DNA from 4 places in the Streptomyces sp. NBC_00448 genome. Region 2 is predicted to be linked to each of the others. Evidence: riboswitches for the same ligand, from Rfam matches in the RefSeq annotation. Region 2 holds a riboswitch; each other region holds the start of a gene.
What was found. Region 2 has a riboswitch for cyclic di-AMP ahead of OG370_RS25875 (C40 family peptidase). Riboswitches for the same ligand answer to the same signal wherever they lie in the genome.
Positions count from the first base shown of each region.

Region 1: linked by a shared signal. The riboswitch ahead of OG370_RS05995 (M23 family metallopeptidase) and the one ahead of OG370_RS25875 (C40 family peptidase) in region 2 are both predicted to bind cyclic di-AMP.
Region 3: linked by a shared signal. The riboswitch ahead of OG370_RS18130 (M23 family metallopeptidase) and the one ahead of OG370_RS25875 (C40 family peptidase) in region 2 are both predicted to bind cyclic di-AMP.
Region 4: linked by a shared signal. The riboswitch ahead of OG370_RS01985 (C40 family peptidase) and the one ahead of OG370_RS25875 (C40 family peptidase) in region 2 are both predicted to bind cyclic di-AMP.

Region 1 covers NZ_CP107913.1:1,422,607-1,429,885, forward strand. Annotated here, with positions in the region: gene rho (transcription termination factor Rho) at 1-529, shown strand, start outside; gene OG370_RS05985 (phytanoyl-CoA dioxygenase family protein) at 646-1,503, shown strand; gene OG370_RS05990 (helix-turn-helix transcriptional regulator) at 1,514-4,321, shown strand; gene OG370_RS05995 (M23 family metallopeptidase) at 4,418-5,224, opposite strand; cyclic di-AMP (ydaO/yuaA leader) riboswitch at 5,230-5,401, opposite strand; gene OG370_RS06000 (GNAT family N-acetyltransferase) at 5,779-6,795, opposite strand; gene OG370_RS06005 (uridine kinase) at 7,001-7,279, opposite strand, start outside.
Region 2 covers NZ_CP107913.1:6,001,408-6,008,686, forward strand. Annotated here, with positions in the region: gene OG370_RS25865 (hypothetical protein) at 1-231, shown strand, start outside; gene OG370_RS25870 (class I SAM-dependent methyltransferase) at 237-998, shown strand; gene OG370_RS25875 (C40 family peptidase) at 1,098-2,165, opposite strand; cyclic di-AMP (ydaO/yuaA leader) riboswitch at 2,173-2,327, opposite strand; gene OG370_RS25880 (C40 family peptidase) at 2,519-3,637, opposite strand; gene pcrA (DNA helicase PcrA) at 3,928-6,384, shown strand; gene OG370_RS25890 (M23 family metallopeptidase) at 6,442-7,279, opposite strand, start outside.
Region 3 covers NZ_CP107913.1:4,300,031-4,307,309, reverse strand. Annotated here, with positions in the region: gene OG370_RS18140 ((Fe-S)-binding protein) at 109-1,683, shown strand; gene OG370_RS18135 (N-acetylmuramoyl-L-alanine amidase) at 1,691-2,317, opposite strand; cyclic di-AMP (ydaO/yuaA leader) riboswitch at 2,712-2,849, shown strand; gene OG370_RS18130 (M23 family metallopeptidase) at 2,862-3,962, shown strand; gene OG370_RS18125 (MBL fold metallo-hydrolase) at 4,145-5,137, opposite strand; gene OG370_RS18120 (helix-turn-helix transcriptional regulator) at 5,241-6,164, opposite strand; gene OG370_RS18115 (hypothetical protein) at 6,256-7,143, opposite strand.
Region 4 covers NZ_CP107913.1:418,731-426,009, forward strand. Annotated here, with positions in the region: gene OG370_RS01975 (ATP-dependent Clp protease proteolytic subunit) at 113-778, shown strand; gene OG370_RS01980 (hypothetical protein) at 785-1,120, shown strand; cyclic di-AMP (ydaO/yuaA leader) riboswitch at 1,627-1,758, shown strand; gene OG370_RS01985 (C40 family peptidase) at 1,762-2,259, shown strand; gene OG370_RS01990 (hypothetical protein) at 2,445-2,675, opposite strand; gene OG370_RS01995 (permease) at 2,672-3,862, opposite strand; gene OG370_RS02000 (hypothetical protein) at 3,971-4,900, opposite strand; gene OG370_RS02005 (hypothetical protein) at 4,999-5,445, opposite strand; gene OG370_RS02010 (ADP-ribosyltransferase) at 5,563-6,231, opposite strand; gene OG370_RS02015 (GNAT family N-acetyltransferase) at 6,468-7,205, shown strand; gene OG370_RS02020 (ATP-binding protein) at 7,236-7,279, opposite strand, start outside.

The DNA of each region.
Region 1 (7,279 bases), 4.6 Mb from region 2:
GGCGAAGCGAATGGTCGAGCAGGGCCGCGACGTGGTGATCCTGCTCGACTCCCTGACCCGGCTGTGCCGGGCCCACAACAACAACGGCGCCGGCAGCGGCCGCACGCTCTCCGGCGGGGTGGACGCCGCCGCCCTGCTCGGCCCCAAGCGGCTGTTCGGCGCGGCCCGGCTGGCCGAGGAGGGCGGTTCCCTGACGATCCTCGCGACCGCCCTGGTCGACACCGGTTCGCGCGCCGACGACTTCTACTACGAGGAGCTCAAGAGCACCGGCAACATGGAGTTGCACCTCGACCGCTTCCTCGCCGAGCGCCGGGTCTTCCCGGCGCTCGACATCACCACCTCGGGCACCCGGCGCGAGGAACTGCTCGTCCCCGCCGACGAGTTGGCGGTCCGCTACCACCTGCGCCGCGCGCTCGTGAACCGCGACCCGCACGGCGCCACCGAGGTCCTCCTCACCCGCCTGCGCGAGACCGCCACGAACGCGGACTTCCTCCGCAACGCCCGCGCCACCGTGCCCGGCGCCTCCTGACGCCCCGGAGCCTCGCCACGCCCCCCGGCGCCTCGTCAGACCTCAGGCACCCCGGTGCCCGGGGGCACCGCGGAAAATCGGGTGCCTCCGGCGCCGGGAACCGGCAGGATCGTCGGATGACCGACAGGGAACCGACGGGCCGAATCCTCCCGGGCCGCCTCCTTCCGGGCCACTTCCTTCGGGACCGCTTCCTCCGGGACGGCTTCGTGAAGGTGGAGGGCGCGTTCGCGAGGAGCACCGCACGGGAGTGCGCGGCCCTGCTGTGGGAGCGGACCGGGTGCGACCCGGACGACCCGGCCACCTGGACCGAACCGGTGCACTGGGTCGGCGACATGGCCCAACCCCCCTTCGCGGCGGCAGCCAACACCCAAGTGCTGCATGCCGCGTTCGACCTGCTGGTGGGTGCGGGCCGGTGGGCGCCGCGCTCCTCGCTCGGCTCGTTCCCGCTGCGCTTCCCGCACCCGGTGGAGCCCGATGACGCCGGCTGGCACATCGACGCGAGCTTCCTTCCGCCGGGCGGGCGGCAGTATCACGTCAACACGCGGTCCGAGGGCCGCGCGCTGCTGATGCTCTTCCTGTTCACGGACGTGGCCCGGGCCGACGCGCCCACCCGTATCCGGATCGGCTCGCACCTGGACGTGCCGCCGGTGCTGCGGCCGTACGGCGAGGAGGGCACGTCGATCTTCACCGTCGCGAAGGAGGTGGACGAGGCGAGCGCCCGCCGCCCGCTCGCCCTGGCGACCGGACGGGCCGGGGACGTGTACCTGTGCCATCCCTTCCTGGTGCACGCGGCGCAGCCGCAGCACGGCGGCCGGCCCCGTTTCATGGCGCAGCCGCCGCTGTACCCGGCCGAGCCGCTGCGGCTGGAGCGGCCGGACGGGGCGTACTCCCCGGTCGAGCTGGCCATCCGCGCCGGCCTGGCCGCCGTGCCGCGGGAAGCCCCGACGCTCGGCCCGGGGCCGGACATCGGTTAGCGTGCACAGCATGCTGCATGGACGGGGAGCCGAAGCGGACACGGTCGAGGCGCTGCTGGACGGGGCGCGGGCGGGCCGCAGCGGGGTGCTGGTGGTGCGCGGGGACGCCGGGATCGGCAAGACCGCGCTGCTGACGCACGCGGTGGAGCGCGCACGCGCGGCGGGTTTCACGGTGGTGCGCAGCTCGGGCGTCGAGTTCGAGGCCGAACTGCCGTACGCCGGACTTGAGTTGCTGCTGCGCAAGGCGATGGGCGCGATCGGGTCGGTGCCGGAGCCGCAACAGCGGGCGCTGCGTGCGGCGTTCGGGCTGACCGCGGGGAACGCGGGCGAGCCGATGTTCGTCGGTCTCGCGGTGCTGTCGCTGCTGTCGGGGCACGCGGGCGACGGGCCGCTGCTGTGTGTCGTCGACGACGCGCAGTGGCTGGACCGGGCGTCCGCCGACGCGCTGGCGTTCGCGGCCAGGCGGCTGGACGCGGAGGGCGTGGTGATGCTCTTCGCGGCCCGCGACGGCGAGGGGTCGTTCGTCGCGCCGGGGCTGCCCGAGCTGCGGCTGGGCGGGCTCGACGCGACGGCGGCCGGCACGCTGCTGGCCGAGCGCGGCGCCGGGCTGGGCACGGCCGTACGGCGCAGGGTGCTGGCCGAGGCGCAGGGCAACCCGCTGGCCCTGCTGGAGCTGCCGCTCGCGCTGGACCCGGCCGGCGGAGCCGACGGCGCCGGCCCGGCGGGCCCCGGCGTGGACGTCGGGCCCGACCCGCTGCCGCTGACCAGCAGGCTGGAAGCCGCCTTCCACGGCCGGGTCGCCGACCTGCCGCGCGGCACGCAGACGCTGCTGCTGATCGCCGCCGCCGACCACACCGGCCACCCGGACACCCTGCTCGCCGCCGCCACCGCGCTCGGCGTCGGCGTGGACGACCTGCCGCCCGCGCAGGACGCGGGGCTCGTCCTGGTCGACGAGGAGGACCGGCTGCGGTTCCGCCATCCCCTGATGCGGGCCGCGATCCACCAGCGGGCCCCGCTGCCGGAGCGGCTGGCCGCCCACCGGGCGCTGGCCGAGGCGGCCGACCCGGTACACGACCCGGACCACCGCGCCTGGCACCTGGCGATGGCCGCGACCGGCCCGGACGAGGAGGTGGCCGCCGCCCTGGAGGCCACCGCGGCGCGGGCCCGCCGGCGCAGCGGCCACTCCGCCGCGTCGGTCGCCTACGAGCGCGCCGCCCGGCTGAGCACCGACTCCACCGCCCGCGCCGACCGCCTCCTGCTCGCCGCCGAGGCCGCCTCGGAGGCCGGCGAACTGCCCCGGGCCCGGGACTTCGCCGAGCAGGCCGCCCGCGTGGCGGCCCCGGTCCTCTCCCCCGGCTCCGCGGCGGAGGCGGTGATACGCGCCAGGACGCTGTACGTACGGGCGCTCGCCGACTTCTGGCAGGGCGCCTTCCCCGGCGCGCACCGGATGCTGCTGGTGGGCGCCGACGCGGTGGCCGCGGTGGACCCGGAACGGGCCGGGCGGATGCTGGTGCAGGCGGTGCACACCGCGTGGTACCTGGGCGCCGCCGAGGTCGAGGAGACCGTACGGCGGCTGGCGGCACTGGAGTTGCCCCGGGACGCGGCGATCCGCCCGGTCGCGGACTTCTTCGCCGGCGCGCTGGGGCTACCGGGCCCTGCCTCTGCCGCCGCCCCGCCGACGCCGGAGGAGCTGCTGCCGGCCGCGGCAGCGGTGCGGGCCGCCAATGGCGGCGACGCCGACCCCCGCGAGCTGGTGATGCTCTGCGCGGCCGGCATGCTGCGCGGGCAGGACGATCAGACGTACGAACTGGCCGCCCAGTTGGCGACGGAGAGCCGGGACAGCGGCGGGGTGGGGCGGCTGGCGACGGTGCTGTTCTTCCGGGCCGAGGTGGAGGTGTTCGAGTCGCGGATCGCCGAGGCGTACGCCACCGCGGCCGAGGGGCTGCGGATCGCCCGGGACACCCAGCAGGCGCAGTGGGTCAGCCAGTTGAGCGGTGCGCTGGCGCAGGTGGCCGCGCTGCGGGGCGACGAGGAGGAGTGCCGCGCCCACGTCGCCGAGGCGCTGGCGGCCGCACCGGGCGCGCCGACCGCGCCGGGTGCCGGGTGGGCGTACTGGTCGCAGGGCCTGCTCGACCTCGGCCTGGGCCGGGCCGGATCGGCCCTGGAGCGGCTGGAGTTGCTCAGCGAGCCGCTGCTGCGGCACCACATCTGCACCACCCGCAGCGTGCCGGACCTGGTGGAGGCGGCGGTCCGCCTCGGCGAACCCGGGCGTGCGGCCGAGCCGTTCGCCCGGTTCGAGCGGTGGGCGCGGCGCACGGGGCAGGACTGGGCGGAGGCCATGGTGGCCCGCTGCCGGGCACTGCTGGCCCCCGACGACCAGGCGGAGGCGTACTTCACGGCGGCGCTGGCCGCGCACGACCCGCACCGGCGCGCGCTGGAGGCGGCCCGCACCGAGCTGCTGTACGGGGAGTGGCTGCGGCGGGCCCGGCGCAGAAGCGAGGCGGCCGGGCGGCTGCGGTCCGCGCTGGAGGTCTTCGAACGGCTCGGCGCCCGCCCGTGGGCGGATCGGGCCCGCGGTGAACTCGGCGCCTCCGGCGCGCTGGTGACGGCACATCAGGAGACGCGTTCGCTCGCCGAGCAGGCGGGGCTCACCCCGCAGGAGGGGCAGATCATCCGGCTGGCCGCGCACGGCCTGTCGAACAAGGACATCGCCGCACGGCTGTTCCTCAGCCCGCGTACGGTCGGCTACCACCTGTACAAGGCGTACCCGAAGCTGGGCGTCGCCTCGCGCGGCGAACTGTCCGGGCTGCTGGCCTGAGTTCGGCCCGCCCGGCCCGAACGCGCGGACGGGCCCGCCCGGTTGTCAGAACCGGGCGGGCCCGCCGATCGCGGCCGTGTGACCGCGGTGCCGGTGTCAGATGACGACGCCGTGGCTGCTCAGGTAGGCGACCGGGTCGATGTCCGAGCCGTAGCTCGGCGTGGTGCGCACCTCGAAGTGCAGGTGCGGCCCGGTGACGTTGCCGGTCGCGCCCGAGATGCCGATCTGCTGGCCCTCGGTGACGGTCTGGCCGGCCGAGACCAGCGCCTGCGACAGGTGGCCGTACAGGGTGTACTTGCCGTCGGCGTGGTGGACGATCACGTCGTTGCCGTACGCGCCGTCCCAGCCGGCCGACACGACGGTGCCCGCGGCGACGACGTGCACCGGGGTGCCGGAGCCGACGAGGAAGTCGACGCCGGTGTGCGAGCCGCTGGACCACAGCGAGCCCGACGCCTTGTAGCCGGTGCCGATGGCGGCGTCGCCGACCGGCTTCATCCAGCCGGTGCCGGCGGTGGTCGTGGCGGCGGCGGTGGACGCGGTGGCGGTCTTGGCCGCGGTCTTCGCCTGCGGCGCGGCCTTCGCGGCGTCGAGGGTTAGTACGGTGCCGGGGCGGATCAGGCCGGGGTTCGACCCGATGACGGCCTTGTTGTCCTGGTAGAGCTGCTGCCAGCCGCCGGTGACGTGCTGCGCGGTGGCGATCTTGACCAGGGTGTCGCCCGTGACGACCTTGTACGTGGCCGACGCGGCGGTCGTGCTCTTCGCCGGGGTGGCCGCGCCCGCGTGGGTCGCGGCGACCAGCGGCAGCACGAGTGCGGCGCCGCCGGCGCCGGCGGCCACGTAGAGGCGGGTGAGACGGCGGCCGTTGCGGACCTTGGGCTTGCGGTGCCGGCTGTGTGCGGGCATGGGGGATGTCCTCTCCTACGCCTGCGAGGTGAGCTGTCGGGTTCGGGCAGGAGATGCCCGGCCGCGGATGCGGCTTCACCCCGAGCCGCCCGGGTGCGACCGCCGGCGGTGCGGCGGTCGACTCGAGCGGCGGCTTACCTGGTTCCCCCGCTCCTGCCATGTCGGTGTTCGGGTGATCCGCGTAGCGGGCGGTGGCAGGACTCGGCGGTCCGCCCGGCGGAGGGGAAGCGGGTTGCCCCGCACGAGACGGAACGTAGGGGACGCCGCTCCACCCGGGCAAACGGCACTTTCCCACCCCCGGGCGCCCCCGTCACCGTATGTGCCCGCGCTCCCGGATGTCCGTTATGCCGCCCCTACTTCAGGTGCGCCACCCGCCACCGTCCATCACGGTGCGCCGGTCGCGGTGACTCGGCGTATTACGGCCGACCGCGGACCGTACTCATCCGGTGATCCCGCTCACACGTTTCCGAATTGCCCTGATTCGTACGGTTCTTGGGTGCGACCTCCTTTCGCGGGAGGAGCCGTACCTACGCAGGGGCACCCCGGGGAGAACCTCAGAACGTGCCCGGGGCGCCGATGAGGCGATGGTCGAGGGTGCGGGAGAGCCGGTAGGCGACCGGGCGGAAGCCGATCGCGGGGAAGTGCCCGGCGGCGTGCGGCGACGCGGACGGCCACTGCGCCGACATGTAGCGGTGCCCGGCGTCGTACGCCCACGCGAGCGCGGTCGCGAGGAGCACCCGGCTGATCCCCTCCCCACGGAACGCAGGCTCGACGTACGCCTCGACGAGTTCGACGCAGGCCGCCGGGACGACCGGGTCCGCGTGCGCGGGCACCAGCAGCACCATGCCGATCTCCTCGCCGCGCCGGGAGGCGATCCACGCACCGCAGCGGGAGTCCGAGAGCGCACCGGCGTAGTGCACGCGCAGCGCCGCGAGCGCGGCCTCCGGCTGCGGCTGGAAGGTCGCGGTGCCGCGCTGCCGCCGGGCGGACTCCGCGGCCATCCGGCCGATCTGCGGCAGGTCGCCGGGCCCGGCCCGGCGGATGGCCAGGCCCTCGACCCCGCGCGGCTGCCGCCCGCGGGCCTTGACCGCCATCAGCCCGTGCACCCGCTCCCGGCCGAAGCCGAGGTCGGACCACGGCGTGGTGCCGACCTCGCCGGCCGGCACGTCGACGTAGTGCACCAACCGCCGCTCGGCGACGAGCCGATCGGCGACCCGTACGTACAGCGCGCGCAGCACCTCGCTCTCGCGGCCGGAGGGGAGCGCGTGGCCGCCGTGCGGGACGAGCGCGGAGCGCGGGTGGCTGCGCAGGGCGGCGGGGTCGTCGGGGGCGAGGTCGAGCGGTATCGCCGCGAGGTGACCGATCAGGCCACCCTCGCCGTCGAGGGCGCGGACCGCCTCGATGCCGGGCACCTGGTGGAGCTTGCCGAGCAGTTCCTCGCCGCGCACCGGACCGTCCGCGAGCCAGGACCGCTGCGACGGAGGGCGCCGGGCCCGGGCGAACCAGCGGTCGTACCGCTGGACGGCAAGAGGTATGTGCTCGGTGGTCAGCGGCGCGGTGGCGACAGTCATGGTGCTCGTGGACGCTAGTGGTGGGCGCCGTCCCAGGGCAAGGCGGGTCCGGCCGGGGCCGGGGACAGGTCGGGACGGGTGCCGCCAACCGCGCGAAACGCCGTGCCCGGCAGGGGCGTTCGGCCGCGGCCGGCGCCCGCCGGGCGAGGCACCGGGGGCACGCCGGCGACCGCCGACCCGATGGCTCGGGGTTGCCGTCGCCTCCTCACCCGGTCCACGCCGGATGCCGCGGGTCGTCCGCGCGCACCAGGACGTCCGCGGCCTCCTCGGGCAGCGCCTCGCGGGCGTACCGCTCGTACGCGGGCAGGGTCCACTGCTCCTGCGGCGGGGTGCGCCGGGCGAGCGCCGCCGGGGACAGCCGCAGATGGACCGTGAGGTCGAACGGCAGCCCCTGCCCGAGCAGCAACGGTCCATCCAGCAACAGGACGCCGCCGGGCGGGAGTTCGACGTAGTCGGCCCGGGTGGAGCGGTCCGTGCCGGGGTC
Region 2 (7,279 bases):
CTCTACGGGGCCGGCACGATGCTCGTCACCGGGGTGGCGCTGGTCGGCCTCGCACACGCCGACGACCGGCACCTCAGCAACGTGAAGCTGGGCATCAAACTGGTCGTGCTGCTGGTGATCCTCGGGCTCGTCTACGTCAAGCGCGACGAGGAGAAGGTCGACGCGGCCACCTTCGGCGCGGTCGGCGGCCTGACCGTCGTCAACATCTTCATCGCCGTGCTCTGGACCTGACCGCGATGACCGGCATCTCCTACGACCGCGCCACCGCCGAGCAGTACCGGCTGGCCCGCGAGGTCCCGCGCGCCGGGCTGGCCGCGTGGCGGGCGGCGATCGAGACGGCGATCGAGGCGACGGCCGGGCTCACCCCCGGGATGACCGTGCTCGACGTCGGCGCCGGCACCGGGGGTTTCGCGGCCGCGCTGCACGACTGGTTCGGCGTCCACGTCGTGGCGGTCGAACCGGCCGAGGCGATGCGCGCGCTCATCCCGCGGGTCCCCGCGACGGACGGCCGCCCCGGCATCGAGGCCCTGGCCGGCCGGGCCGACGCGCTGCCGGTGCCGGACGGCGGCGCGGACGCGGCCTGGCTCGGCTCGGTGCTGCACCACATCCCCGATCTGCCCGCCGCCGCCCGCGAGTTGCGCCGCGCCCTGAAGCCCGGCGCGCCGGTGCTGATCCGCAACCTCTTCCCCGGCCGGGCCGACCGCGACCTGCGGGTCCGCTTCTTCCCCGAGACGGTGGCGGAGATCGACGGCTACCGGACGGTGGACGGCGTCTGCGCCGACTTCGCGGCCGCCGGGTTCGTACGGCGCCGACTGGTCGCCGTACCGCAGGAGAGCGCGCCGAGCCTCGGGCACTACGCCGGCCTGCTGCGCCGGGACACCGACTCGAAGCTGCGGGCGCTGAGCGACGAGGACTTCGAGCGCGGCATGGCACGGCTGCGGGCGGCCGATCCGGCGGCGCCGGCGACGAGCTGGATGGACCTGCTGGTGCTGGCCTGAGCCGCGGGGTGGGGCACGAAGGCCATGAGTAAGGGCCGGTCTCCTGGAGACCGGCCCTTACCCTTACGTGCTGACGGCGTTTCGCCGCCGCACGCCCGCTTACGCGATGCGGCGGGCCGCCGCGAACGGCATCCAGTCCATCGGGGCGACCTCGACCGTCGCGCCCGTGTGCGGGGCGTGCACGATGTTGCCGTTGCCGATGTAGATCCCGACGTGGCTGATGCCGGAGTAGAAGAACACCAGGTCGCCCGGGCGCAGATCGGCCTTGGAGACCGCGGTGCCGTCCTTGACCTGGTCCCAGGTGGTGCGCCCGATGGTGATCCCGGCGGCCTTGTAGGCGGCCTGGGTCAGCCCCGAGCAGTCGTACGAGTCCGGGCCGGTGGCGCCGCGGTAGTACGGCTTGCCGCGCTGGGCGAGCGCGAACTGGATCGCGGCGGCGGCGCGGCCGGACGCGGGCCCGTTGTACTTGTAGGTCGAGCTGGAGCCGGACGACGAGGACGAGGACGACGAAGAGGTCGACGTCTTGGGCTGCATCGCGGCGAGCTTCTTCTTCTGCTCCGCGTTGAGGCTGTTGAGCAGCTTCTGCGCGGCGGCGAGCTTCGTCTGCAGGTTCTTCTTCTGCGTGGCGAGCGTGCTCTGCGAACCGGTCAGCTTCTTGAGGCTCGCGGTGGCCTGGGCCCGCTGGACCGACGCCTGCTCCTGCTGGATCTTGAACGTCTTGAGCGCCTGCTCCTGCGTGGCGGTCATCCGGTCCAGCAGGTGGTTCTGCGAGAGGAAGCTCTCCGGGTCGTCCGAGAAGAGCAGCTGCGTGGTGGCGCCGAAACCGCCGGTGCGGTACTGCTCGGCGGCGAACTGCCCCAGCACCCGCCGGGACTCGTTCATCTGCTGGGTCTTGTCGGCGACCTGGGCGAGCAGCTGGTTGGTCTTGGTGCGCTGCGCCGCCGTGTCCTCCTGGGCCTGGTCGTACTTCTGCGTGGCGACCTCGGCCTGCTCGTTCAGCGAGTCGACCTGCTTCTTGACCTCGGCGATGGAGGGCTTCGCGGGCGCCGCGTTCGCGGTCTCGCTCATCAAGGTGACCGAGGCCAGGGCCGCGGTGGTGATACCGACGGCGGCCCGTGTGCCGGTCGACGCGAGTATCGGGGTACGCGGCTTGCGATGCGACGCCAAGGAGACGACTCCTTCCGGGTACCGCCGACCGGGTTAGCTGACGGGTTCGGGCGGGGAAGGTCGCCCTACGGGTCGAACGCTCGTCGCGTCCACCCCGATTCACCCCAAAGTGCCTGTGGGTCCCCGGTTCCGGCCGCCGGCCGGATTAGGCGGAGATGGTTCGCTGCCGGACCTTCGCCGACGGGAGGCGCACCACCTAGCGGGCTACCGTAGTCAACTTCGCCGGGTCTTGGGAAGTTTGGATTGCAATGTGACCGAAATCGCTTTGTGACCTTGGGTTTTGCCGGACACTTCGCCCGGGCGCCTTATCGGTCATCCGGGTCATCGGGTGGCGACCCGGTCGGGATGCTCCATTACGGACGGACGGCCCCGTAGAAGGGCATCTCGGTAATCGGCGCGACCTTCACCACGGTGCCGGTGTGCGGGGCGTGGATCATCTCGCCGTTGCCGATGTAGAGGCCGACGTGGCTGACGTCGCTGTAGAAGAAGATCAGGTCGCCCGGCTGCAGGTCGGCCTCCGACACCCGGGTGCCCACGTCCACCTGGTCGTAGGTGGTGCGCGGCAGGTCGATCCCGGCGGCCTTGTAGGCGGCCTGGGTCAGCCCCGAGCAGTCGTACGAGTCGGGGCCGGTCGCGCCCCACACGTACGGCTTGCCGATCTGCTTCCGGGCGAAGGCGATGGCCTGGTCGGCGGCCGAGGAGTTGACCGGCGCGTCGGTGCCCTTGGCCGCGGCGGCCTTCGCGGCGGCCTCCGCCTTCTGCTTCTCCTGCGCGGCGAGCTTCTTCGCCTTCTCCTTCGCCTCGGCCTCCTGCTTGGCCTGAAGCTCCGCCAGCCGCTTCTTCTCCTGCGCGTTGAGGCTGTTGAGAAGCTTCTGCGCCGCGCCCAGCTTCGTCTGCACGTCCTGCTTGGCGGACTTGAGCTGCCCCTGCTGCGCGGTCAGCGAGGCCAGGCTCTTGGCCGCCTCGATCCGCTGCTGGGTGACCGCGACCTGCTGGGTCTGGTAGTCCTCGACCGCCGCCTGCTGCCGCTTGCCCATCACGTCGGCGAGGTGGATCTCGTTCGCGAGGTCCTGCGGGTTCTCCGACAGCAGGTAGCGGGTGGTGGTCAGGTCGCCGCCGCTGCGGTACTGCGCCGCCGCGAACTCGCCCAGCACGCGCCGGGAGTCGTTGAGCTTCTGCGTCTTCTGGGCGACCTGCGCGAGCAGCTTGTTGACCTTGGTGTTCTGCTGGTCGGTCTGCTCCTGCGCCTGGTCGTACTTCTGGGTGGCGGCCTCGGCCTGCTGGTTGAGGGAGTCGACCTGCTTCTTGACCGTGCTGATCGACGGCTGCTTGGGCTTGGTGGGAGCGGGGGTGGCGCTCGCGCTCTCGCTGAGCAGCGTCACAGTGGCCAGCGCCGCCGTGGTGAGCCCCACGGCCGCACGCGGACCGGGGGTGCTGAGTAGCGCGGTACGAGCCTTACGGTGCGTCGCCATGGCGCGCGGACTCCTCTCGGACGCTGCCGGTTCCGGCTGGTGCGGCACGCTAGCCAACGCCCGGCGCACCTGGGAAGGGCGATGTCCGATAGGCCCGATACCTTTTCGTAATCTTTTGCCGAAGCGGGCGCGGCCGTCACGCAGCGTGGTAATCGGGCTACCCGGGAGGCCGCTTTCCGGCAGGCCCGGGCGCCCCGCGCGCCCGGTTTCCGACAGGTCCGGGCGCCGAGCGTATGGACTTCCCCGGACGGCGATGGACTGTCGGTGCGGGCGCCTAGACTCGGGAGGCGATGAGCAGCCTCTTTGACGACAACTTCCTGGCCGGTATGGACGCGGCCCACGGGCCTTCCGACGGCGAGCAGCCCCCGCCGCCGGAGGACGGCCCCGGTGGCGAGGACGTCCCGCACGACCTGTTCCAGGGGCGGTACGACAGTCCGCCCGCGCACGACGCGCACTACCGCAACGGCGCGGCGCGTCCCGTGCTCGACCCCGCGCAGCTCCTCGTGGGGCTCAACGAGCAGCAGCGCGCCGCCGTCGAGCACCACGGCGGGCCGCTGCTCATCGTCGCCGGCGCCGGCTCCGGCAAGACCCGCGTGCTCACCCACCGCATCGCCCACCTGCTCGGCGCCCGCGACGTCCACCCGGGCGCGATCCTCGCCATCACCTTCACCAACAAGGCCGCGGGCGAGATGAAGGAGCGCGTCGAGGAGCTGGTCGGGCCGCGCGCCAACGCCATGTGGGTGTCCACCTTCCACAGCGCCTGCGTGCGCATCCTGCGCCGCGAGTCCAAGACGCTCGGCTTCACCTCGTCGTTCTCGATCTACGACGCCACCGACGCGCGCCGGCTGATGGCCCTGGTCTGCCGCGACCTGGATCTCGACCCCAAGCAGTTCCCGCCGAAGTCGTTCAGCGCCCAGGTCTCCAACCTCAAGAACGAGCTGGTCGACCACGAGACGTTCGCCGCCAAGGCGGAGAACCCCTTCGAGCGGAAGCTCGCCGAGGCGTACGCGATGTACCAGGCCCGGCTGCACGACGCCAACGCGCTGGACTTCGACGACATCATCATGACCACCGTCAACCTGCTCCAGGCGTTCCCCGACGTCGCCGAGCACTACCGGCGGCGCTTCCGGCACGTCCTGGTCGACGAGTACCAGGACACCAACCACGCCCAGTACACCCTGGTCCGCGAGCTCGTCGGCACCGGCGACGAGGCCGCCGAACTCTGCGTGGTCGGCGACGCCGACCAGTCGATCTACGCCTTCCGCGGCGCGACGATCCGCAACATCCTCCAGTTCGAGGAGGACTACCCGCAGGCCCGCACCATCCTGCTGGAGCAGAACTACCGCTCCACCCAGAACATCCTCAACGCCGCCAACGCCGTCATCGAGCGCAACGCCGGCCGCCGCGCCAAGAACCTGTGGACGGAGTCCGGCGAGGGCCCCGTCATCACCGGCTACGTCGCCGACCAGGAGCACGACGAGGCGCAGTATGTCGCCGAGGAGATCGACCGGCTCACCGACGCCGGCGACGCCCGGCCCGGCGACGTCGCGGTCTTCTACCGCACCAACGCCCAGTCCCGTGTCTTCGAAGAGATCTTCATCCGGGTCGGCCTGCCCTACAAGGTCGTCGGCGGTGTCCGCTTCTACGAGCGCCGCGAGGTCCGCGACGTCCTCGCCTACCTGCGCGTCCTCGCCAACCCCGAGGACGCCGTGCCGCTGCGCCGCATCCTCAACGTGCCCAAGCGCGGCATCGGCGAGCGCGCCGAGGCGATGATCGACGCGCTCGGCCGGCGCGAGCGGATCTCCTTCCCGCAGGCCCTGCGGCGGGTCGACGAGGCGTACGGCATGGCGGCGCGCTCGGCCAACGCGGTCAAGCGCTTCAACACCCTCATGGACGAGCTGCGCACCGTCGTGGAGTCCGGCGCGGGCCCCGCCGTCGTCCTGGAAGCGGTGCTGGAACGCACGGGCTACCTGGCCGAGTTGCAGGCGTCCACCGACCCGCAGGACGAGACCCGGGTCGAGAACCTCCAGGAACTCGCGGCCGTCGCGCTGGAGTTCGAGCAGGAGCGGGAGGGCGAGGAGACCGGTTCGCTCGCCGAGTTCCTGGAACGCGTCGCCCTGGTCGCCGACTCCGACCAGATCCCCGACTCGCCCGACGGCGAGGAGGACACCGGCGGCGTGATCACCCTGATGACGCTGCACACCGCGAAGGGCCTGGAGTTCCCGGTGGTGTTCCTCACCGGCATGGAGGACGGCGTCTTCCCGCACATGCGCGCCCTCGGCCAGGTCAAGGAGCTGGAGGAGGAGCGCCGGCTGGCCTACGTCGGCATCACCCGCGCCCGCCAACGGCTCTACGTCACCCGGTCGATGATGCGCAGCGCCTGGGGCCAGCCGTCCTATAACCCGCCCTCCCGCTTCCTGGAGGAGATCCCCGAGGCGCTCATAGAGTGGAAGCGGACCGGGCAGTCCTCCGGCGGTGGCGCCGGCTCCAAGGCGGCCGCGTCCGTCGCGTCCTCCATCGGCGCCCGCGGGCGCTCCGGCACGGGCGGGTTCGCCACGAAGCGCTCCGCCGGGGATCGGCCGGTGATCTCGCTGAGCGTGGGAGATCGCGTCACCCACGACCAGTTCGGGCTCGGCACCGTGGTCGCGGTCACCGGGCGACCCGGTGACGAGAAGGCGACGATCGACTTCGGGGACGAGCGGCCCAAGCAGTTGCTGCTGCGCTACGCGCCGGTGGAAAAGCTCTAGCGAAGGTAAGGGGGCTCCCTCCGTGCTTGGCGCGGGAGGAGCCGCACTTACTCGGGCCTACCTCGGGTCCAGCCCGTGGGAGAGAAGCCAGGGGAGGGGGTCGATGGGGGTGCCGCCGTGCGGGCGGACCTCAAGGTGGAGGTGCGGCCCGGTGGTGTTGCCGGTGTTGCCCGAATAGGCGATGACGGTCCCGGCCTTGACCGTGCCGGAGCGGATCTTCGTGCTGCTCAGGTGGCAGTACCAGGTCTCCGTGCCGTCGGGCGCGGTGACGATCGCCATGTTGCCGTACGAACTGTTCCACTGGGTGCGCACGGTGCCGTCGGTCACGGCCATCACCGGGGTGCCGACCTGCACCGGGAAGTCGATCCCGGTGTGCAGCGCCATCCAGTGCTCGCCGGACTGCCCGAAGTACGCGCTCAGCCCCTTCTGCTTCACCGGCAGCACGAACTTCGGCCGCAGCGCCTCCTTGCGGGCCGCCGCCTCGTCCGCGGCCTTCTTCGCCGCGGCCTGCCGGTCCTTGAGGTCGACCCGCTCCTGGGAGCGGCTGGCGCGGCTGGCGAAGTCGTCGGCGTCCCGGCTCACTCCGGACAGCTGCCGGTCGAGCTGGGTGGTCGGAGCCTTGCCCGCGGCCTCTTCGGTCGTCGTCTTCGAGGTGTCCCGGGCTACTCCGACCCCGCCGAACGCCGCCGCACCGACCGCCGCCACGCCCATCACGGCCACCGACGGCACCCCGACGGTCAGCAGCGCCGAGCGCTTGGCCGGCTTTCGGCGGCGGCTGCGCGCGGTGGGCACCTCGTCGTCGGTGAAGTCGTGGCGTACGGGTTCGTCGTCGGGCGTGCCGAGCGCGAACTCCTCGCCGAGCAGCGCGGTGTCGTCGGGCGCCGTCTCGGGCGCG
Region 3 (7,279 bases), 1.7 Mb from region 2:
AGATGTCACGGACCGGGTGACGACGGGGCCCGCCGCAGCAGAGCCGGCGTCAGCAGCGCCCGTGAACTCGCCGTGGAACGCGGCGGGGCCGTTGCCGGGAGGACCGCGATGACCGCCGCCTCGCCGCCCGGGAACCCGGACCCCGCGCAGCCCGGTCCGCCGCAGCCGGACGCGCCCCAACCTGAAGCGCCGCGGCCCGCCTCCCCGCCACCCGTCCCTCCGGCACCGCTCGGAGCCACCGTCGCGGCCAGCGCTGACGCGGCGACGGTCGGCCTCGGCATGCCCGGGTTCGGGCTGCCCGGGGGCGCGTTCGACGGGTGCAACCCGCCGGACGCCGCACTCGCCGGCGACTGCGTGCACTGCGGCTTCTGCCTGCCGACCTGCCCCACCTACGTCCTGTGGGGCGAGGAGATGGACAGCCCGCGCGGCCGGATCGACCTCATCAAGGGCGGCCTGGAGGGCGACCTGCTCGACGCGACCGCCGTGCGCCACCTCGACCAGTGCCTGGGCTGCATGGCGTGCATGACCGCGTGCCCGTCGGGGGTGCAGTACGACAAGCTGATCGAGGCCACCCGGGGGCAGCTGGAGCGCCGTACGACCCGCCCGCGCCGGGAGCGGCTGATCCGCGCGCTGGTCTACGGCCTCTTCCCCTACCCCCGCCGGCTGCGCGCCCTGCGCGGCCCCCTGCGCGCCTACCAGTCCTCGGGTCTGCGCGGCCTGCTCGCCCGGGTCGGGCTGCTGCGCCGACTCCCCGCGGTGCTGCGGGCGATGGAGGCGCTGGCACCGAAACTGGGACCGTCGCCCGCGCTGCCCGAGCGGTCGCCGGCGACCGGCACCCGCCGTCGTACGGTCGGCCTGCTCACCGGCTGCGTCCAGGGCACCTTCTTCCCCGACGTGAACGCCGCCACCGTGAGGGTGCTGTCCGCCGAGGGCTGCGATGTGGTGGCGCCGCGCCGGCAGGGCTGCTGCGGGGCGCTGTCCGCGCACGCCGGGCGGCTCCCGGAGGCGGTGCGGTTCGCCCGGCACGTCATCGAGACCTTCGAGGCAGCGGACGTGGACGCCGTGGTGGTCAACGCGGCCGGCTGCGGCTCCCAGCTCAAGGAGTACGGCCACCTGCTGCGCGACGAGGGCGGCGACTGGCCGGCACGGGCCGAGGCGCTGGCGGCCAGGGTCCGCGACATCACCGAACTCCTCGACGAGATCGGCCCGCTCGCCCCGCGCCACCCGCTGCCGCTCACCGTCGCCTACCAGGACGCCTGCCACCTCGCGCACGCCCAGTCCGTCCGCGACCAGCCGCGCCGGCTGCTGCGCGGGGTTCCCGGCGTGCAGCTGCGCGAGCTGCCGGAGCCGGAGATCTGCTGCGGCAGCGCGGGGACATACAACCTGCTGCACCCCGAACCGGCCCGGGAGCTGGGCGAGCGCAAGGCACGCGCGGTGCTGTCCACCGGCGCCCGGCTGATGGTCACCGCCAACCCGGGCTGCTGGATGCAGGTGGCCGGCACCCTCGCCGGGATGGGCGAGCGGATGCCGGTCGCCCACACCGTGCAGGTGCTGGACGCGGCGATCCGCGGCATCCCCGCCGAACGCCTCCTCGCCGACGCCCTGGACGGCCCCGGCACCCCCCTGCCCGTGCCGCGCCGGCCCCGGCCGAGGGCCGAGGCAGAGGCCGAAGCAGAGAGCTGAGTGGCGGTCAGCCGCCGTTGACCAGGCGGATGTAGCGCACCCAGTCCCAGTTCGGGCCCGGGTCGGTGTGGTCGGTGCCCGGCACCTCGACATGGCCGATGATGTGCTGACGGTCCTTCGGGATGCCGTACTTGTCGCAGATCTCGGCGGTGAGGGCGGCGGAGGAGTGGTACATCGCGTCGGTGAACCAGGACGCGTCGTCGACCCAGCCTTCGTGCTCGATGCCGATGCTGCGGGTGTTGTAGTCCCAGTTGCCGGCGTGCCAGGCCACGTCATGCTCGCGGACGCACTGGTCGATGGCGCCGTCGGCCGAGCGCACCACGTAGTGCGCCGTGGCGGCGTGGGCGGGGTCCTGGAAGAGGGTGATGGTGTCGGCGAAGGTCTCCTGGGTGACGTGGATGACGACCATGTCGATCGCGTAGGTGGAAGGGCGGTTGGACGCCGTGTAGTTGGCGGTGCTGGCCGGAGCCCAGGTGGCGCCGGGGTAGTCGACGGTGGCCGCCGCCGCGGCACGGCCGCTGCCGGTCCACAGCTCGCCGGCGAACGCGGCGCCCGCGGCGGCACCCAGCGCGAGGCCGCCGCGCAGCAAGGACCTTCGGGTGTGGGGGAGTCGGGGGCTGCTGGGGCGTTCCATGGCGGGCTCCCTGAGAGGTCGCGAGGTGGTCGAGTCCATGACAAGAACATCGGGCTCGCCCATCGTGGGGCCCGGGTCCTTGGCCTGCCAAGCGGTTCGCGCAATGGCAGAGGTCCACGCCATTGGCGGACCTGCCGCACGGCCCCGCGCAGCCGCCTGCGCGCCGAGTTCGCCCACTCACGCAAAGTAATCACACTGGCCCCCGTTCGGATAACGACTGATGCACGCTCACATCACCGCCCGGCCACATCGCCTGACCGATTTGCCTACTCTCCCTATACCCTGCGCGTTTTGTTCCCATGCCCAACTCTCCGATTCGGCTTGGAAAACGCCTCCGGCTCTATTAACGTTCGATAACGCAGCGCGGTCGTCACCGCCGCCGCCAGGACGGCGGACCGCGCGCTTGCCGAATCCCGTCCGCGGGAACCGGGGACCCGTGAAAATGGGGTGAATCGGGCAGTAGTCAGGCCCGTAGGAGACCTTCTTCCTCCGAACCCGTCAGCTAACCCGGTAGGCGAGAGGGAAGGAAAGGAGAGCGCCCGTCGTGGCGTCCGACCAGCTTGCCTACGCCCCCGCCCGGCCTGACGGCGACATCGCCGGCCAGGAGCGGGAAGATTTCCGACTTCCGCGTCAGCGGGCCAACGCCCTTGCTGCCAGCGGCACTTCCAGCGTCCCGGCTCCCGCGTTCGCCGCGTTCGCCGGTGCCGGAGCGGCGGGCCTGGCCCCCGCGCCGGCCGTCGAGCCCGCCGGGCGCCCCGCGCCGTACCCGCTGCCGGACGCCGGACCGGGTGGCGCCGCGCTCGCCGGCCTGCCGACGTACGACCCGACGGCGCTGACCGTGCCCGCGGCGCCGGCCCCGGCACCCGCACCGGCCCCCGCTCCGGCCGAGCCGATCGCCCCCGCTCCCGCGCAGGCCGAGGCAACGACGCTGCTGCCGCGGCCCGTTGCCGAACCCGAGATCGCCGACACCACCGCGACCGGCCGGACCGGCGACGCCGGGACCGCCCCCGCCGATCCCGGCGAGGCGCTGTGTGCCCGCATCCTCGGCCAGGTCGCCGCCCAGCGCGAGGCCACGGCCCGCGCCGAGCGCGAAGCGGTCGAGAAGGTGGCGGCCGAGCAGGCCGCCCGCGAGGCCGCCGAGCGCAAGGTGCGCGAGCAGGTCGCCGCGGCGAAGGCCGCGGCCGAGGAGAAGGCCCGCGAGGAAGCCGCCGCGGCGGCCCGCGCCGAGGCCGAGCGCCTCGCCCGGCTGGCCGCCTCCTACATCAAGCCGGTCGCCTGCGCCGCGCTCGGCGCGGGTTTCGGCGAGACCGACCCCTGGGCCAACCTGCACAACGGGCAGGACTTCACCGCGCCGACCGGCACCCCCGTGCACGCCGTGCACGGCGGCACCGTCACCTCCGCGGGCTGGGCCGGCAGCGACGGCTACCGGGTCGTCCTCACCCTCGACGACGGCACCGAGTTGAGGTACTGCCACCTGTCGACCATGGTCGTCACCGACGGCCGGGTCACCACCGGCGACACGATCGGCCGGGTCGGCGCGACCGGCAACGTGCCCGCGCCGCACCTCCACTTGGAGGTCCGCCCCGACGGCGGCGCCCCCGTGGACCCGCTGCCCTGGCTGCGCGCGCACGACGTCACCGTCTAGCGAGGCTGCCCGCGTCGAGCGGACGAGCGGAGCCCGGCGACCCCGCGTTCCTTCCGTATGACCGGCCCCACCGCCCCGGCGGCCCTGGCGACCACCCCCCCGGCGCCGGGGCCGTCGGCTTTGGCGGCGCGCCGTGCTCGGACCGTTCCCCGCGCCCCTGACCGGGGACGCGGGGGAGTCCGTCACAGCGCAGGCGACTTGGCGGTCTGCGGGGCCGGTGCCGCGTGGCGGGCGGCGAGGTCGACCAGGGAGATCATGTCGACCGGGGACGTGTCGGCGTCCAGGACGCGGTACTCGAGCGCGGTGAGGATGGCGAGCCGCTCGGTGAGCCCCCAGCGGGGGTTGGTCTCGGCGGCGATCAGCTCGGCCGCGGCCTGGGCGAGCGGATGGCCGGCCGCGTGGGAGGCGTGGATACGGTCGCGGATCCGGAGCAGGTACTCCGCGTTGGCGGCCACGTCCGCGGGCGTCATGACGGGACCGTGCCCGGGCACGATGATGCGCGGTTCGCACGCCAGCACCCGCTGGACCGCCCGGTGGATCTCGTCGAGCGGCCCGGCCCAGTGCACCGGGTGGTCCTCGCAGAAGATGACGTCGCCGGAGCAGACCACGCCCTCGCCGGGCAGGTTGACGATCAGGTCGCCGGCCGTGTGCGCGGGACCGACCTCGATCAACTCGACCGCCACACCGCCGACTGCGAGGTCGAGTCGACCGTTGAAGGTGCGGGTCGGCGGCACGGCCTCGCTCACCCCGAAGTCGCCGTAGCGGCTGAAGTGCCGGTGGAGGTACGCGCCGAGCGGCGTGTCCGGGTCGCTCTCCGCCACCAGGCGGGCGAGTTGGGCCGGGCTCGGCTCCTTGCACAGGTGCTCGCTGTTGGCGTCGGTGCTGACCACCTCCGCCCCGGCCGCCGTGAACACCCCGTTGCCGTACGAATGGTCGCCGTTGCCATGGGTGTTGACGACCGTGGTGATGGCGACGCCCGGCGGGAGTACCTCGGCGGTGAGGTTCAGGAGGTGTCGCGTCAGGTCCGTGGTGTAGGGGGTGTCGACCAGGAGCGCGCTGTCCTGGTCGGTGATCAGGATGCAGTTGGCCAGGCCCCAGGTGTCGTGGCCGTCGGGCAGCCATGCGTGGACCGCGGGCGTCAACGCCCTCAGGCTGCGCGGTGGTTCGATGCTCATGTCGTCCCAGTCTGCTGATGTCGTGGCGGAAGGCAATCGCGGGGATGGTCGTCGCCGGGTACGGAGCCGCGCGCGGGCGCGGGCTCAACCTACGGAACCGGGCTCAACCTACGGAACCGGGACCAGGATCGGAACCAGGACCTGCGTAGGGGCCAGGACCGGAGTCAGGACCTGTGTCGAGGTCCACCGGACCCGTCGTCGCGGGAGCGTGCATCGGCTCCTGCGGCCGCGGCCGCTCGCCCGGGTCGAAGAGTACGAACATCAGCCGTCCGCCCGGCACTCCGAACGGCCCGGCCGCGCACATCGTCGCCCAGCCCGGGCCGAGTTCGGGGTGCAGCAGCGGCCGCGCCCCCTCCGCACGCGGCTGGAGGTACTCCGTGGTCGGGGCGTCGTAGCACGGTCCCACCACCGGGTCGCGCCGGATGTCGGCGATCAGCCGTTGGAGCGTCGTGTCGTTCGGGCGGGCGGTGGCCGCCGCTCGTAACTGCGGTACGAGCAGCGGCAGCCAGCTGTTCGCCCAGTCGGCGAGGGTGACCCGGGCCGCCGGGGCGAGCAGCATCCACCGCATCACGTTGCCCGGCACGCCGTGCGGCGTGAACAGCCGGGCGAACGCGGAGTTGTACGCGACCAGGTCCCATGCCGCGTCGCTGACGTACGCGATGTCCCGGCTGCCGGCCAGCACCCGCCGCCACGGCCGGGGGACGGAACGGCCGACCTGCGGATCGAGCGGGAAGGCGGGCGGGGTGCCGGTGGCGTACAACACCAGCGACTCCCACTCCTGTTCGGTCAGGCACAGTATCCGGGCGATCGGTTCGAGGATCTCGGTGTCGATGACCGCGAGCCGGCCGCGCTCGACATAGCCGTACTTGTGCTCGGGCCAGCCGAGCAGCCGCGTCATGTGCTCGTGGGTCAGGCCCTCGACCTTGCGGCCGCGCGGTTCGGCGCGTGGCGCCAGCCCGAGCGCGGCCGGGTCCTGTCGGGCGCGGGCTCGGGCGAGCAGGTTCCGCATGGCCTGACGGTCGTTCAACGACACTTCTCCCTTGCAGAGTTCGGCCCGCCCGCTGCGGCGCTCGGGCCGTCCCGGTCGGCCCGCGCTCCGGCCGGGCGGCAGGCGGCCGTCATCCGTGTCCGGGCGACAGCTCGGACGGATCGAGCGCGCGGGCCAGCTTGTACCCGACCTCGAAACGGCTGCCGGCGCCCAGGCGTTCCATCAGCGCGGCCATCACATCCTCCACCGCCTGCCGCTCGATGCGGAGTTTGCGGGCGATCCGGTCGTCGCCGTAGCCGCTCGTCATCAGCCGGATCACCGCCCGCTCCAACTCGCCGAGCGCGGCATGCCGCAACCCGGCGCCGGCGAGCGGCAGCGGAGTGGCGCGCTGCCAGTACGACTCGTGGATCGCGGTGAAGGAGCGGACCAGGGCCGAGCCGCGGACGCGGAGCAGCGAAGGGCCGGGCGGTTCGGACCCGTTGGGCCCGTCGGGAGTGTCGGGCGCGTCGGGGGAGCGGGAAGCGCCGGGCGCGCCGTCCAGGGCGTCCGGCCCCGCCGGGCCGTACCCGGCACGCGGCGCGGGCCGGTCGCTCGCCGGCAGGCAGACGGTGTGCCGGTCGAAGATCAGCATGTCGTGCGCGACATGGTCGATCACCCGGACGATGACGCCCGCGTCGGACAACTCCTGCAGGAAACGGGCGCGTACGGGCTCGCCGAGCACCGCGCGCGAGTACACCGCCCGGACCCGGACACCGCGCCGGGCGAGCGCCGCGTCGGCCTCCAACCGCCATTCCAGCTCGGCCCGGTCCAGCGGCGGCAGGTCCTGGTGGAGCGTGTCCGCGGATCGCCGCACCGCGGCCGCCAGTTCGCGCAGCACCAACTCCCCGGCGTGCGGCCCGCTGAACTGGTCCACCGTGACCTGCACCCGCTCCGGCAGCCCACCGGCCCCCTGATCCGTACCTGTGCCCGCACCCGTACCTGTGCCCGTGCCCGTACCTGCTCCGGTTCCCGTTCCCATGCCCATCCCTGCGCCCCCCGCCGTGTAGCCGACATACGGGGGCGCGTGCGGCTCTTGCGTCGCCACGCCCGCCGGTTGTTCGGACTTCATCGCCAGACCGACCTCCCTGGCTCGCCGCGCGCCGCGATCGGCGTCC
Region 4 (7,279 bases), 5.6 Mb from region 2:
GCGCCGGCCCCCGCTCCCACCCCGGAACCGGCGGCAGAGCCGGCGGGCGCCGACGCGGCACCTACGGAGGTGTGCGATGACCGACCACACGACGCCCGCGACCCCGAGCTTCATGACGCACCTGGCGTCCGCCTCTCCCCTGACTCCCACGGCCCGTTACGTGCTGCCCGAGTTCACCGAGCGCAGCAGCAACGGCGTCCGCACGATGGACCCGTACTCCAAGCTGCTCCAGGAGCGCATCGTCTTCCTGGGCACGCAGATCGACGACACCTCGGCCAACGACGTGATGGCCCAACTCATCCATCTGGAGAGCGCCTCGCCCGACCAGGACATCAACCTCTACATCAACTCCCCCGGCGGCTCCTTCTCGTCGATGACCGCCATCTACGACACGATGCAGTTCGTCACCTGCGACGTGGCGACGGTCTGCATCGGGCAGGCCGCGTCGGCGGCCGCGGTGCTGCTGGCGGCGGGCGCACCGGGCAAGCGGATGATCACACCGGGGGCGCGCATCCTCATCCACCAGCCCTCGCTCGGCGACGTGGTGCGGGGCGACACCTCGGACCTGGAGATCCAGGCCAACGAAATGCTGCGCACCCGCGATCAGTTGGAGGCCCTGCTGGTCCGGCACACCGGCCAGCCGGCGGAGCGGATCTCCGCCGACCTCGAACGCGACACGATCTTCGACGCGAAAGCGGCGGTCGCGTACGGGCTGGCCGACATGCTGACCACCAGCCGCAAGGCCGGCAACGGCTCGCGCGGCACCGGCCCGCGGTGAGCCGGCGTGGCGCCCGAACTCCCGCCGCTGCCCGCCCTCACGCGCTCCGAGGGCGAACTCATCGACTGCTATCTGGAACTGGTCGACCTGCTCGGCCGGATCAACCCCTCCCGCACCACTGACACCTACTCGGCGCTACGGGCCGCGCAGGCACTCGTCAGCCGGGCGTTGGCGATGCGGGACGCGCTCACGGTGATGCACCTGCGCGGCGAGACGGACCTGCACCACGCCACCCTCGGCCGCGCCCTGCGGGTACTGGACGGGGAGCGGCGGGCCGCGCGGGTCGCGGTGGCACCCGAGCCGGCGGCGGACCCGGGTGGCAGCGGCGGCCCGTCGGCGTAGACCACGGCAGCGCGCCGTCGGCGGCACGCAGTCGGGCCGCACCGTCGGCGGCGCTACGGAGGCGGCAGCACCGCGGAGGCGGCGCGGTCGCACACACCCGGCCGAACCCGCCCGTCATCACCGCGTGTCACCGTTTTCCGCGACACGACCGCCGGTCGCATCAGCCCATTGGCGTATCGGAAGTTCTCGTGGCAAACGGGTGCGCGATTGCGCGTGTCGGCTGGACTCCGGCTTCGCCGGTACCGGTCAGCGCAGTTCAGAGGGTACGGCGGGGGTACGTGAGCAGCTCGCGGGGGCGGCGGTTCACCCGGGTGGATGCAATGTGATGAAGCTCACATCGCGCGTTTCTGTCCCGGCGCCGCCCCGTTGTGTGCGTAACCATCCGTGGTGACGACAAGCCCCCGCCGCCGTGGCGGGGCGGTCCGTGCGGATGCCCAGTCCTGCCGACGCGCGGATGCCAGGTCGACACGAGTGCAACGGCAGGAGCGGAGGACCCAGCACGACGGGTCGCTCCGGCGCCCACCGGTCTCCGGCGGGCTCCGGAGCACCCTTGGGGTGAAGCCGCTTGCATGCGGCCGGGCATCTTCGCCAGCCCGAACCCGACAGGTCATCCTTCGCAGGCTGATGACGAAGGGTTGCGCATGTGCACGCCCAACCGCATCTGCTTTCGGCCGGCCACTTCCCGGCTCTCGCGGCTCGGAGCCGCCTCTCTGCTCACCGTAGCGGCCGTCGCCGTCCCGATCCTGCTGCCGGGCAACGCCCAGCGGGCCGACGCCGCCACCATGGCCGCCAGGGCGCTGAGCATCGCCGCGTCGAAGAAGGGCTCGCCCTACCAGTGGGGGGCCACCGGGCCGTACCGCTTCGACTGCTCGGGGCTGACGCTGTACTCGTTCAAGCAGGCGGGCGAGCAACTGCCGCGCACCGCCGCCGCCCAGTACAACCGCACCACGCACATCTCGGCGGGTTCCCGCCGGGCGGGCGACCTGGTCTTCTTCCACAGCGGCTCGTCCGGCGCGTCGGTCTACCACGTGGGGATCTACGCGGGCGACGGCAACATCTGGCACGCGCCGAAGACCGGCAGCACGGTCCGGCTCGAACACATCTGGACCAGCGGCGTCTGGTACGGACGGGTGAACTGACGCCGCCCGGCGGCCGGGCACTCGGCCGCACGCTCACCGTGCCCCCGACGGTCGACGCGGCCCGGGCCCCGGGCACCCTCCACGGTGGCGCGAGGGTCCAGCCGAGCCCAAGTCCGCGCCCAGGCACGAACCACGCGCCCGCCCGTGCCCGCCGCGCGCCTACGGCCCCACCCGCTGACGCCTCGTCATATCGCCGTGGCCCGGCCCCACCCGCGGGACACCCGCCAGGCCGCCGTCGCTCCGCCGGCCACTGCCACGGCGAGGAGGACCGCGATGCCGGTGAGGGTACGGCCGGTGTCGCCGACGGCAGCGTGCCGCAGACAGTCGTCCCCCCAGTAGCCCGGCGAGGCGGGGCCGGACGCGCGGACCCACCAGGGCAGGGTGCCCGGAACCGGTCTGAGCGCCTTCCCCGTCACCCGTGCCCGGCGTGATCCGCGTGATCCGCGTGATCCGCGTGCTCGGCGTCATCGGCGTCGGGGGCGCCGCCCATCATGCGGAGCATCCCGGAGCCGCCGGTCCGGAAGAAGGGCACCAGGAGGGCGGCGGCCAGGACGAGGAAGGCGATGTTGAGGAAGGAGGTGTAGTTCCATCTGACGCCCTGCATGGGGATCTTCGCGTCGGCCTGGTCGGGGATCAGGCCGAGGCCGCCGAAGAGGAGTTCGACGACGTATCCCGCGACGACCATGGCGAGGTAGAAGGTGCCGAGGACGAACAGGGCCATGCGTGCGCCGTAGTACTTCCGGTAGATGTTCAGGATCGGCAGGATCAGCAGGTCGGCGAAGATGAACGCGACCACCCCGCCGAAGCTGATGCCGCCCTTCCACAGCACCACCGCCAACGGCACGTTGCCGATCGAGCAGACGAACGACGCCACCGCGACGAGCGGCCCGATCAGCGGTCCCCACAGCTTGGACGCCAGCGGGTGGCCGGAGAAGAAGAAGGCCCGCCAGAAGGAGTCCGGCACCCAGGCCGCGATCGCGCCGGCGATGAGCAGCCCCACGACCAGGTCGCGCAGGATCGCCGCCCATTCCATGACGAACACGTGGGCGGTGGCGGTGACCCCCTCGCGGGACAGCAGCCGGCGGGCGAACGAGCCCTCCGCCCGTACGGACATGTCCATCGCGGCGTGGCCCTCCATGGACCCGGCCACGCCGCGCTCGGCCTGCTCGCGTGCCTGGCGCAGCAGGCGGTCGCGCAGGAACAGCCGGAACAGCACGGCGAGCAGGATGATCATGACGGGGCCGCCGATGAACTCGGCCAGCGTGAACTGCCAGCCCATCAGCAGCGCGAGGATCACGCCGAGTTCGACGACGAGGTTGGTGGAGGCGATCTCGAAGGCCATCGCGGCGGTGAAGTCGGCGCCCTTGCGGAACAGCGAGCGCGCCAGCGCCACCGCCGCGTAGGAGCAGGACGAGGAGGCGACTCCCAGGCCGGTGGCGACGGCGAGGGTGCGGGGGCGGTCGTCGCCGAGCAGCGCGACCACCGTGGACTTGCGGATGATCGCCTGGACGACGGCGGACAGGGTGAAGCCCAGGATCAGCGCCCAGGTGATCTCCCAGGTCATGGAGCCCGTGATGGACAGCGCGTGCAGTACGGCGTGCATGGACGAAACCTTCCCTGCCGGGTGCTCCTTGAAGGGCGGGCCGGAGCGAGGTCGCGGGGCGGCCCGGAGGCGTGGGTGGGGGCCGCCAACAGGGCGGCCCCCACCGGTTCAGCCGACGCCGAGCGTCAGTGCGGCGGTGTGCAGGGTGCCGGCGGTCCGGAACTGCAGGAAGAGCCGCCAGTCGCCGGCCGAGGGAAGTTCCGCGTGGAAGGACAGTTGCGGCCCGCCGTGGTCACCGTCCACCCGCGCGGTCGGGTGCAGGTGCGCGAACGCGCCGTCGCCCTGGTGGAAGGCGGTCAGGTGGGCGTACGAGTCCAGATACGGCTGCAGGTCGGTGACGGGCTTGCCCGCCTTCGTGATCGTGACGGTGAGCGGGTGCTCCATCCCGGCCATCAACTCGCCCGCGACGCCGACGGTGTAGCCGTCCACGCGCACCGACGGCGCGGGCGCGGGCAGCGCCGCCATGGTGGCCGGCCCCGGCACGGCGACAGTGCGGGACAGGACGAACGCCCTGCCCGTGCCCGGGCCGCCGCCGGGCGTGAAGGACGCGAACATCCGCCAGGCGCCGGGCTTCAGCTCGGCCAGGTCCGCGGTCCACGTCCCGGCCGCCATGACCGGATGCAGGTGCTGGAAGCCCGTCAGGTCCGAGCGGACGGCATAGAAGTGCAGGCGCTTGGTCTGATCGACCGCGAAGTCGGTGACCGGCCTGCCGTCCGGCCCGGTGACCGTGAACCGGTAGGCGCCCGGCCGGCCCGCCGGGAGCGTCCTGGTCGCGCTGGTCAGCTGGTACCCGTCCATGGCGGCGGACAGGCCGTCGCCGCCGGCCATGTGGTCCATGCCGGGCATGGTCGGGCCGTCGTGGGCGGAACCGACGGACGAGGGCGTCGCGGCAGCCGTGGACGGCGCCGTCGATCCGGCCGGGGTCGAGGCGGCGTCGCCGGAGGAGCCGCACCCGGCGAGCGCCAGCGCGAGTACGGCGGCCGCGCCGGCCGCGAAGAGGGCGCGGTGGTGTGCGAAGGGACGGAGGAAGGAGGACATCGGGAGGTTCTTTCCGGAGGGGCGCGCCACGACGGGCGCGCGGAGCGAGCAGGACGCGTCGCCGGAACCGGCACAACCGCCGTTCCGGCACGGCCTGCTCAGGTCCGCGCGATGCCCACCCGAAGCAGCAGGTCGCGCCCGCCCGTTGGCGGTCCGCGCCGCCACCTGCGGCCGACCGGTGCGGCGCGGCCGACCAACACCGGTACGGCGGCCACCGTGACGACGGCCGCCGACGCGTTCACCGGCAGCGGGCCGCGCCCGCGGGCCGGGGTGGACACGCACTTCTCCCCGTGTGCCATGACCGGCGCCGCCGCCCGCGCGCCGTGGTCGACGGCACTGCCGGAGCGCGGCGCCGTCGCGGGTCCGCGAACCGCCATCGGACCGCCGGAGTCCGCGTGCATGGCGGCGAGCGACGTCACGTCACCGTGGCATCCTTCGGCGGCGGTTGACGGGGCGCCGTGCATGAGGAACAGGCCGGCCAGAACGGCGCAGGCCAGCAGGAGACGGGCGATACCCCGCCGACCGGCCACCCCCACGCCTGCCATCACCCGTTCCCTTCCCGCTCGACGTCCCGCGCCACGCAGCCGCCGGACCACCCGGCCGCTGCGCCGCTCCCACCCCGACCGTATACCCACACGGGGTATACGGCGCGGGCGCCCCGGTCAGTTCGCCGGGACGAGCTCCGGGCCCTGGGGCTCGGGGGCCGGGACGAGACGCCAGGGGGTGTAGAAGGGGTTGCGCACGCAGCCGGAGAGGACCTCGCTCTTCGTCGCCTTGTCCACCGGGCAGGCACCGACGACGAAGCGGCGGTCGATGCCGCCGGCGAAGGCCACTTCGTGCTGGCCGGCCCACTTGTGGGTGTCGCCGATCGTGGCGTTGACGTCGATCCCGCCGGGTGCGTCGATGTAGTAGTTGTACGCGGACTTCCACTGCTTGTAGAGGTCGTGGTCGTAGCTGGTGCTGACGTACGGCGACGGCTGGTTGACCTCGACGTAGGCGGCCAGGTCGTACTGCCCGTCCTGCGGGGCCTTCGGCTGGAAGCCCTCGTGGAAGACCACGGCCGGCGCCCGCCCGTCCGCGCGGTACAGCTCGCCGCAGGTGCGGCGGTAGGTCGGCGGGTCGGGGACGATGCGGTGGACGTCGACGCTGCGGTCGGCGGCGGCGAAGAGCGGGTCGTGGACGACGGGGCAGAAGTCCGCGGCGGCCGCGGGCGCTTCGGGAGCCCGGGTCGGAGCCGCCGTCGCCGCACCGGAGGACGTCTGGGTGGCGAGAACGGCGGTGAGGGTCAGCGCGCCGGCCGCGGCGAGCGACCGGACTCGGTTCATGATCATGGACGTAGCGTGCCGGTCACGGAAGCCGGGACCGCTGAACGTCACCCGATCGTAGGCGCGTCCGCACGTCGCCGAAACCGTACCGGTGCTGTTTCAGAGCGGAGTTGACGTGAAGTCAGCGCGGCATTGACGCGCCGGCGCCTCGCCGCGGGGGAGCGGTCCCCGCCAGGGGCCTGCCAAGGACCTGCCAGGGACCTGCCAGGGACCGCTCCCCCGCCGGGGGCGAGAATGCGGGGATGGCCCGACCCACCGAACTCGCCCGCCTGCTCGCCGATGTCGCGCGCGGCGCCTTCCCGCCGCCCGACGGCACCGTCGCGTTCGTGCCGCAGCCGTCGCCCCGGGATGCCGGGGTGATCGCGTTCACCGCGCACAGCGTGGTGTTCGCGGACGTGGACGCCGGGCCGGACGACCGGGAGGACTCCGGGGCCGCGCTGCGGGAGCTGCTGCCGGCCGGCGACCTGTCCGCGCCGCTCAACCCGCCCTTCCTGAGCACGCTCACGGCCCGCACCGGCCGCCCGGTCAACAACATCGACGTCCTCGCGGTGGCGGGTCCGCTGCCGGGTCCGCCGCCCGGCCCCGCGCTCCTGGAGACCGCCGACCGCTCGCACCCCCGGATCGTGCGCGCGCTGCGGCACCGCGACAGCGTGCGCGCCTGGACCGTCCCCGGCGCCACGCTGCTGCTCGGCCGCGGTGTGGCCGGCCGCTGGGAGACGGCCGTGGAGGTCGAACCCCGGGCCCGCGGCAAGGGTCTCGGGCGGTCGCTGGCCGTGGCCGCGCGCCATCTGGTGCCGGACGGCGCCCCGGTGTGGGCGCAGATCGCCCCAGGCAACGCGGCGAGCCTGCGCGCCTTCCTGGCCGCGGGTTTCACCCCGGTCGGCGCCGAGGCCCTGCTGGTGCCGGCCCCGGACCCGCTGCCGCCGCACCCGCACCCGTACCCGCCGCACCCGCCGGCCCCGGACCGGACCGACGCGTGAGGCGCGCGCCGACGGCCCGGAGGCTGCTGGTCAGAGCACGGGGATCGCCCAGGGGATCATGATCCAGACCGTCT